Regions from separate parts of the Ruminococcus sp. SR1/5 genome, predicted to be linked through region 2. Evidence: predicted binding sites of a transcription regulator. Region 2 holds the regulator's gene; each other region holds the start of a gene.

Region 1 (3,284 bases), 500 kb from region 2:
GACAGGTGCCAACGTTCGTGTTATTCCTCTTGGAAAAGATGTTACATCTGTTGTTCATGTAGTTTCCGTTGCGATCCGTGCAGCTCTGATCTTCGGTAACGTAACACCTGGAGATGCAGGAACACTTATGAAATACACAATGGATCGTGTACCGGCATTTGTTAACGCATTCAAACCTCTGGATGATGTGATCGTAGCATGCGGTGCAGGCGCTATCGCACTTGGATTCCCGGTTGTTACAAATGAGACAGAGAATATCTTCCGTGTACCGAAGAGCCTTATCGTTCAGGAGGACGTAAGCAAATTTAACGCTACTTCTCTTGAGGCGCGTGATATTAAGATCAAGATCACAAATATTGATATTCCGGTTGCTTTCGCATCTGCATTCGAGGGTGAGATCATCCGTCGTAAAGATATGCAGGTTGAGTTCGATGGCTCCCGTGTAGACTGTGCAGAGCTTGTACATACCTGCGATGCTTCTGAGATCGAGGATCACAAGATCACAGTAATCGGACCTGAAGTAGATGAGATGGAATTCGGCAGCAAGAACAGCATTGCATATGTTGTTAAAGTTGCAGGTAAGAATATGCAGCCTGACTTTGAGCCGGTTATCGAGCGTAAATTCCACAACTACATCAACTGTATCGAGGGTGTATACCATACAGGACAGCGTGATATGCAGCGTATCCGTATCAGCATTGACGCATTTAATGCAGGATTCAGAATCAAACATATCGGTGAAGTTCTTTATGCATCTGTTAAAAATGAGTTCGATGCAGTTGTTGATAAATGTGAGGTTGTTATCTATACAGATCCTGCTGAGTGTACAAGAATCCGTCATGAGGTTGCGATTCCGATCTTTGACAAACGTGATGAGCGTCTTGATACTCTGACAGATGAGTCTGTTGACGTATATTACAGCTGTATCCTTTGCCAGGCATTCGCACCAAGCCACGTATGTGTAGTAACACCTGAGAGACTTGGTCTTTGCGGTGCGGTTTCATGGCTGGATGCAAAAGCTACACATCAGCTTGACCCAGCTGGTCCTTGCCAGATCATCACAAAAGAGCGTCCAATCGATGAGAATCTTGGTTCTTATGAGGACGTTGATGAGGCAGTTCAGAAATTCTCCCAGGGTGCTCTGGAGCACGTTACACTGTACTCCATCATGCAGGATCCGATGACTTCCTGCGGATGCTTCGAGTGTATCTGTGGTATCGAGCCATTCTCCAACGGTGTTGTTATTGCTAACCGTGAGTATGCAGGCATGACACCACTTGGAATGACATTCCCTGAGATGGCATCCATGACAGGTGGTGGAGTTCAGACACCTGGATTCATGGGACATGGTAAACATTTCATTTCCTCCAAGAAGTTCATGAAGGCTGAGGGCGGTATCGAGCGTATCGTATGGATGCCGAAAGAACTGAAAGAATTCGTAGCTGACAGACTTAATAAGACTGCAAAAGAGCTTTACGGAATCGATAACTTTACAGACATGATCGGTGATGAGACGATCGCAGAAGATCCAGAGACACTGGTTGCATTCCTTACAGAAAAAGGACATCCGGCTCTCGGACTTGATCCGATGATGTAATTTATCCGGGAGAAAGGATGTGCGGACATCCTTTCTCCTGTAAACTGTTAAAAAGTTTGTTGATTTTTTAACAGAAATGTAGTGCTGCATCTTGCCAATAACTGGTGCTATGTAGTATAATATAAGAAGCTCTGTAGTTTTTAATTATTATTTTTAAGGAGGCTAACGAAAAATGCCGTTTAATCAGAAACCACAAAAGTTCAATGCAAAGATTAATGCTGTCACAATCGGAAGCGGAGATAAGACTGTGACAATTGGTGGGGATTGTACATTCCCATTTTATTCCTTTGACGCAGAGTCAGAGAACTGCCCGAAGATCGGTGTAGAGATCTCTGATATGGGTCTTGAGGGCGTATCTGAAGGTATCAAAGCTTACTATGAAGGCGCTACTACAATGGCTGACATTGCTAAGAAAGCTGCAGCTATGGAGGGTGCTGACTTTGTTGCACTTATTCTTGAGGGCGGCGACCCGAACGGTGTTAACAAATCTATCGATGAGCTGATCGCAGTTGTTAAAGAAGTTGCAGATGCAGTTGACTGTCCACTGGTTGTAGAGGGCTGCAAGAATGTTGAGAAGGATGCAGAGCTCCTTCCGAAGGTTGCAGAGGCTCTTCAGGGCAGAAATGCACTGATCCTTTCCGAGAAAGAGGAGAACTACAAAGCAATCGGTGCAGCAGCAGGTCTTGCTTACAATCAGATCGTAGGCGCTGAGTCTGCCGTTGATATCAACCTTGCTAAACAGCTTAACGTTGTTACTACACAGCTTGGTGTAGATGCAAAGAAGATCGTTATGAATATCGGTAGTGCAGCAGTTGGTTATGGATATGAGTACGTAGTATCCACTATGGACCGTATCAAAGGTGCCGCTTTAGGCCAGAATGATAACATGCTGCAGATGCCTATTATTACACCTGTATCCGCTGAGACATGGAATGTTAAAGAGGCAATGGCTTCTGAAGCAGACATGCCGGCATGGGGACCACAGGACGAGCGTGGAATCGACATGGAAGTTGAGACAGCAGCAGCTGATCTTGCAGCTGGTTCTGATGCAGTTATCTTAAGACATCCGGAATCTGTTAAGACAATTTCCAAGCTGATCAAAGCACTTGCGTAATAAATAGGAGGATAAAGAGCTATGGCACTGAATGGTATTCAGATCTTTAAATTGACACCAAAGAAAAACTGTAAGGAATGTGGATGCCCTACATGTATGGCTTTCTCTATGAAAGTTGCACAGGGCGCTATGAAAATTGAGCAGTGTCCTCATATGTCCGAGGATGCATTAGCATCTCTTTCTGAGGCAACTGCACCGCCAATGAAAACTATCAAGATCGGAACAGGCGATGGAGAGTTTACACTTGGTGGAGAGACTGTTCTTTTCAGACATGAGAAGACATTTGTAAGCAAAACAAGATATGCCGTATCACTTTGCACATGCATGAGTGATGAAGAAGTAGAAGCAAAACTTGCAGAGATCCCACACGTTGACTATGATCGTATCGGTGAGAGAATGCATGTAGAGCTTGTGTATGTAAACTGCGATGAGAATGCAGATGCTGCAAAATTTACAGCACTTGTAGAGAAGGCTAAAGGTCTTGGAAGAACACTGATCCTTGGCTGTACAGATCCTGAGATCGCAAAAGCTGCCCTTGAAGTATGTAAGGACGGCAAACCGGTTCTTAACGGA
Region 2 (3,284 bases):
CTAGCGAGATACGCATCCGGTCCTGGAGCTCAAGAGGCTTTTCGATCCTCTGTACACGGTCCAGCATTTTTCACGGCTTTCCGCACGCTTGATGGATTTTTCACGGTTAAAGGATTTCAGCTTGGCGATAACGGCTTCCTGATGCTTGATATCCCGCTGCTGATTTAAGTATGCCTTGTACTGTGCGTCACGAAGCTGAGCCTTCTTGAGAGCATAGGCAGAGTAGTTGCCGCTGTATACGCGGGTCTGTCCGGCTTCGATCTCAATGACCTTGGTGACCACCTTATCCAGAAAATAACGGTCATGGGAGACGATAAAAACAGCTCCCGGATAATTCAGAAGATAAGTTTCCAGCCAGGAGATGCTTTCCATATCCAGGTGATTGGTTGGCTCATCCAGAAGCAGGATATCCGGCTTGGAAAGAAGCATCTTGCCCAGCGCCACGCGGGTTTTCTGACCGCCGGAAAGAGTTTCGATCTGCTTGTCATAATCTTCCTCCGTGAAGCCGAGACCCTTTAAGACACCGGTCAGCTCACTTTTGTAAGCGTATCCGTTCTCCAGCTCAAACTGATGGGTCAGGCGGGTATAGGTTTCCATCAGACGGTTCAGCTCATCACCGGTCACCGTGTTCATTTCCTGTTCCATATTGCGGATACGGCGTTCCATATCGATGATGTGCTGCTTTGTGGTAAGAAGCTCCTCGTAGATGGTATGATGTCCGTGGATATCCTGGTACTGGGCAAGATAGCCGATATTTTTATCCCGGGCAAGCACAACGGTACCGGAATCAGCAGAAAGCTCCTGCATGATGATCCGCAGCAGTGTGGTCTTTCCTGCACCGTTGCATCCGATCAGAGCAGCCTTTTCACGGTCTTCAATGTGAAAGGATGCATCATTTAAAATTACTTTTTCGCCAAAGGCCTTGCATATATTCTGACATGATAAAATCATAAAAACTGTCCTCCTGTATAAAGAATCACCCCTGTTTATGTCTGAACAGGGAAAAATCCTCCACCTATTATAACGGAAACTGCCGGGATTTCAAAGAAAAAATCAATTATTAGAAAAAATATAAAGAAATTTGTACAGAATAGACAACTTTAATTGACAGGAAAATGTCAATTCGTTATAATTAACCTAGTGTAAGGTAAGGAGGAAAACTATCGTGGAGACAAAACAAATCTCGAAAGCGGTGATTAAGCGTCTGCCACGCTATTACCGCTACTTAGGAGAGCTGATGGAAGACAATGTAGAACGTATTTCTTCCAATGAGTTAAGTAAGAAGATGCATACCACAGCTTCTCAGATCCGTCAGGATCTTAATAATTTCGGCGGTTTTGGGCAGCAGGGGTATGGCTATAATGTACATTATCTTTATACAGAGATTGGTAAGATCCTGGGACTGGATACCGTTCATCCGATGATCATTCTGGGTGCCGGTAATCTGGGACAGGCACTTGCCAATTATGTGGATTTTGAGAAGCGCGGGTTCAGGCTGGTTGGTATCTTTGACGTAAATCCTGTGCTTGAGGGCATCGCAGTCCGTGGACTTGAGATCCAGATGCTCAGTGAGCTTCCGTTTTTCCTGAGAGAGAATAACGTGGAGATCGCGATTCTGACACTTCCCAAGAATAAAGCCAAGGAAATGGCAGATATCCTGGTGGAGAACGGGATCAAGGCAATCTGGAATTTTGCACATCTCGATCTTGAGACACCGGATGATGTGATCGTAGAGAACGTTCATCTTTCCGAGAGTCTGATGACACTGTCTTATAATCTCAGCAAATACAGGCAGGAACATGTGGATAAGTAAGAATTGTTAAGCTGCCGGAAACGGCAGCTTTCTCTATGACAGAGGGGAGGCAGAAGACAGAATGAAGAAGCTTGTTACCTGCAAAGAAATGAAGAATCTGGACTCCACAACGATCCGTGAGATCGGAGTTCCCTCCGAGGTTCTGATGGAGCGGGCAGCACTGAAGGTGGTAGAGGAAACAGAAAAGTATCTCCAGAAGGACGAAAGGATCCTGGTAGTCTGCGGAAGCGGAAATAATGGCGGTGACGGTATCGCTGTTGCCAGATTGTTCCATCTGAAGGGGATCCGGGTAGAGTTTTATATGGTCGGAAACAAAGATAAAATGACCAGAGAGACTGCTCTTCAGTATAAGATCGCTTCTGGTTATCGTGTCCCGGAGGTGAATAACCCGCAGTGGAGTGAATATACTACTATAGTAGATGCCGTGTTTGGGGTAGGCCTGACGCGTCCGATCGAGGGGCATTATGCTGATATCATCCATGAGATGAACAGTGCGAGGGCCAAAAAGATCGCAGTTGACATCCCGTCAGGAGTGAACGGAGATACTGGCCTGGAAATGGGAATTGCCTTCAGCGCCGATCTAACTGTCACATTTGCCTACCGGAAAAGAGGTCTTTGCTTTTATCCGGGAAGACTGTATGCAGGAAGGATCGTTACCGCCGATATCGGGATCTATGAGCAGGAAGCTGTGACTGCATCTGCCGCCTGTCTGGAAAATAAAGATCTGAAGCTGTTTCCGGAACGTGATCCCGGCGGAAACAAGGGTACCTTCGGAAAAGTGCTCTTTGTGACCGGAAGTGAGGGAATGTGCGGAGCCGCTTATTTAAGCGCCTGTGCAGCACTTCGTGCCGGTGCGGGAATGGTAAAGATCCAGACTGTGGAAGCCAACAGGATCCCACTGCAGATACTCCTTCCGGAGGCTATGGTCTGCAGCCGCTTTGATCAGGAATCCAATGAACAGCTTCTATCCTGGTGTGATGTGATCGTGATCGGACCGGGACTTGGAACATCAGTGGCCAGCCGTGAGAGAGAACAGTGGTTTCTCACGGCGGCTGCCCGGGAGAAAAAGCCGCTGATCCTGGATGCGGACGGCCTGAACCTTCTGGCTGCACATCCACAGTGGTATCAGTATCTGGGAGAGCATGTAGTCCTGACACCGCATATCGGAGAAATGAGCCGGCTCAGTGGCAGAACGATCCAGGAGATCCAGCATGAGATCGCAGATACTGCACTGAAATGTGCTGCGGAAACAGGCTCTGTGTGCGTATTGAAGGATGCATGTACGGTGATCGCAGATGAAAAAGGCCAGATGTATCTGAATCTTTCCGGTAATTCCGGAATGGCAACTGCAGGAAGCGGAGATGTGCTTTCCGGGATCCTGGCAGCAGTGTTATGTATGTATCTGAAAACGGAGGAACAGCCTCCCATGGTTTTAAAGGCCGCGTTAGGTGTTTATCTTCACGGACTTTGC
Region 3 (3,284 bases), 1.6 Mb from region 2:
TTCAAAAACAATATCGTACTTCTCCGTAAGCCGTTTCTCCATTGCAGAAACCTGTTTCTTCGGAAGATATCCTGTCACAAAAAAAGTGCTCTCCGACTGGCGGAGCTGTCCTAATACCTCATATTTCTGTGCACGGATCCGGAAATAATCGGACAAAAGCTGAAGAGAGCTCTTCCTGTCGTGAAGAGCGCGTATCTGTTCCCGGATCTGTTCGGACTCTTCCTGAATGCGTACCACTTCATTCTTAAGGTTCTCCAGCTCCTGTGCCGGAACCTCTGATACCAGCTGTGCCGGTCTTGCAAATCCCTGCATCCGAAGCGCTTCTTCCAGTTCCTGTGCCTGTGCTTTCAGGCAGACAACCACCAGGCTCAGCTTACCGGCATCATTTGAGATTTCCCGAATGTCAAAGGCTTCAAGCTGTGGTGCATCCGCTGCCAGCTGACTGTATACCTGATCCAGAGTTATATTTCCATCAATACTTCCCACAAGTACCGCTGCTTTCGCTGTACCGCCGAAGTTCATCGGAATATCCAGCTTCAGCCATGGAGCAAGAGCTGCTTCCTGCTGTTCTAGCTTAACTGCCGCCGCACTGTTCTCTGTAAGCTTCTTCCGGTATCCCTGAATTTCTCTGGCTGTTCTCAGGATCTCTTCCTGATCCCGGATAGCTTCTTCCTCCTGCTTCCTTCCGATCAGCGGTTTCCCTGCCAGGGATGCCAGCATGGATTGCTTTTCCTTCGAAAATTCATCCAGTATTTCGATTGCCTGATCACAAAGGGATGCGTTCTTCTCAAAGATCAGCCGGGCATTCATAGTATCCATCGTCTTAAGCTCCGGATCCAATTCCGCTGCATCGATCTCCAATACTCCAAGTGACTGCAGTTCTTCCAATATGGCCTTACGGTTCTTTTTCATTGCGCAGATACTGATTCGCTGCATCTGCAATACTGCCATTTTCGCACTCCCCCTCTCAGAACAAACTGTCCATTACTGTCTGGATTGCCTGCTCGTGCTTCGACTCCGCTTTCTTTTTCAAAGCTGCAAGCTCTTCCTCCGCCTGTCCAACGACAGTGTTCTCTGTACTGTGTGCACGTTCTTCGGCTACTTTCATATCAGATGCCGCCTGTTCGCCGGCGGCTGTTTCCGCCTTTCTGATAATATTCTCTGCCTCTTTCTCAGCTTCGCTGATGATACTCTGTGCACGGACGGATGCATCCTTTATCTTCTGCTGTGCTTTTGCCTCCGCCTCTTTCACTGCCTTGATCGTTTCTTGGATCATCTGATCACCGCCTCTCTGCATATCCAAATTGTACCACAATCGCTTTTTCAAAACAATGTTTGTTATGCAATTTAACGATAAATTTATTTGTATTGTGTCAAAAAGTCGTCATATATGTTATATTTTTGCCATTTTTTCGCACACTTTTTATTTGTTTATTCTATTCATATTTTTTATTTTTATTCAAAAAAGCCATCAGCCCGATGAAAATGTTTTTTACATCTTCATCAGACTGATGGCTTTCAATTATGAACAGACGGTGAATGCGGACTAACCTATTCACCCGACCTACAGTGGCTATCTGTTCTATTTGTTAATTGTACAGGTAATTTGCAATGTCTTCGCTTTTGATATTCTCAGCATCAATCCATATCGGATCAAGTAAAACCTTCTTATCAATCTTTGTTTCCTTCTTCGGTGCAGTAGACTGAATAGCCGCCCACATGGTCTGATATCCCATCGCATAAGGATTCTGTGAAAGCACTCCCAGTTCTTCCCCTTTCTGGATCGCTTCCTGCTGTTTGCTGGTTGCATCTACGCCTACCATAGCAACTTTATTTTCTCCTGTGTCCTTATTTACCTCCAGAAACATTTCAGAAACCTCGGCATTGGTGCAGAAAACACCATCCAATGCCGGATATTTATCCAGAACTTCCTTCATGGCTTCCTTCATATCATCAACCTGGTCAGAATATACGGTTTCCACCACTTTAATATCCGTATAATTTGCAATATTATCCAGAAATCCTTTTACACGCTCCTGCGCGCTCTGTGTTTTCTCCTGTGCGGAAAAAACAGCCACATTTCCCATTTTTCCAATGGCGCTGCCAAGCTTATATGCTGCATATTTGCCGATCTGTGTATTGTCTGTTCCACGGAAAGCTCTGACCAGCTTCGTATCACTGACATTGGAATCAAATGCGACCACCGGAATTCCGTTCTCTTTCGCTGCTTCCAGCTGTGCCTGACAGGAATCCACATCTCCGGCAGAAAGACACACTACAGATGGATTCTCAGCGATTACTGCATCAAGAGTATTGATCTGACTTTCTACGTCCTCTTCATCATCCGGACCCTCAAAGGTCATCGTGATCTGCTTGTCTTTTTTGAAACCATACGCCTCATTTACATCCTTGACAGCAGCTTCCATTCCTTCTTTTACTTTATTCCAGAACTCGCCTTTTTTGCTTTTGCTGACAACAGCTATTCTGGCACCTTCTTCAATAGAAAGAGTGTCATCGATCTCAGGGATCAGCGGGCTTTTTTCTTCTTCCACTTCGGTTGCTTCAGGGGTTTCCTGGACATCTGCTACAATCGGTGCAACAAGCTTTTCTACTTCTTCTTTCTGACAGCCTGTCAGCAGGGTTGCCACAGCCAACAAGGCTGCTGACGCTACTGCAGCTCTTTTCATTGTAATCTCCTCTTCCTCGCTGGTTACTGTTCTCTATGTTCTTTATCGTCTGCCTTGTCCATCCACAGTAACTTATACTTTACAAAAATCTTACATTTGGTTACTTGCTTTTTACATTATACACTTTTTCGTATTTCCGTCCAGAGTTTTTACACTTTTTTCACAAAATCCAAAAAATGCGCTTCCCTGTGGCTCTGTTTCAAACTTCATCATTTTTCCTGTTCTGGGGTGTTTGAATTCCAGACAACTGGAACAAAGTCCCAGTGATGTACCTTTTTCTCCCGAAGGATTATATTTCCGGTCTCCTAGAATGGGCAGTCCCTCATGAGAAAGCTGCACACGAATCTGATGATGCCGACCTGTTTCCAGCCTGATCTTAAGAAGTGTCCGGGATTTTCCGTTTATCTCCTGCTGATCCAGAACTTTATAGTGAAGGATCGCTTTTTTTGCTCCCGGTGTATTGGCAGACACCACCTGAGACATGTTGGCTTTTCCATTTTTTTTCAGATAGTCTGTAAGAGTCCCTTCTGAGCTCTTTGCTTTTCCCTCTGTTACTGCCAGGTAATATTTTCCGGCGCCTCCTGCCATCATCTGTTT

The links. The regulator Rex, encoded in region 2, represses fermentation and respiration genes when NADH is low (regulators of the CRP and FNR family bind a similar motif). The targets are predictions, from matches to a motif close to ATTGTTAANNNNTTAACAAT.
Region 1: acsD (acetyl-CoA decarbonylase/synthase complex subunit delta) is a predicted target of Rex. The motif match lies at 1,653-1,672, and genes of this name have one in related genera.
Region 3: CK1_RS10750 (V-type ATPase subunit subunit G family protein) is a predicted target of Rex. The motif match lies at 1,390-1,409, and genes of this name have one in related genera.

Annotation. Positions count from the first base shown of each region.
Region 1 covers NC_021014.1:1,071,314-1,074,597, reverse strand. Annotated here, with positions in the region: gene acsB (acetyl-CoA decarbonylase/synthase complex subunit alpha/beta) at 1-1,597, shown strand, start outside; gene acsD (acetyl-CoA decarbonylase/synthase complex subunit delta) at 1,770-2,711, shown strand; gene acsC (acetyl-CoA decarbonylase/synthase complex subunit gamma) at 2,733-3,284, shown strand, end outside.
Region 2 covers NC_021014.1:570,228-573,511, forward strand. Annotated here, with positions in the region: partial or broken gene abc-f (ribosomal protection-like ABC-F family protein) at 1-951, opposite strand, end outside; gene CK1_RS02860 (redox-sensing transcriptional repressor Rex) at 1,163-1,813, shown strand; gene CK1_RS02865 (bifunctional ADP-dependent NAD(P)H-hydrate dehydratase/NAD(P)H-hydrate epimerase) at 1,875-3,284, shown strand, end outside.
Region 3 covers NC_021014.1:2,137,607-2,140,890, forward strand. Annotated here, with positions in the region: gene CK1_RS10745 (V-type ATP synthase subunit I) at 1-951, opposite strand, end outside; gene CK1_RS10750 (V-type ATPase subunit subunit G family protein) at 968-1,276, opposite strand; gene CK1_RS10755 (substrate-binding domain-containing protein) at 1,590-2,687, opposite strand; gene CK1_RS10760 (RluA family pseudouridine synthase) at 2,799-3,284, opposite strand, start outside.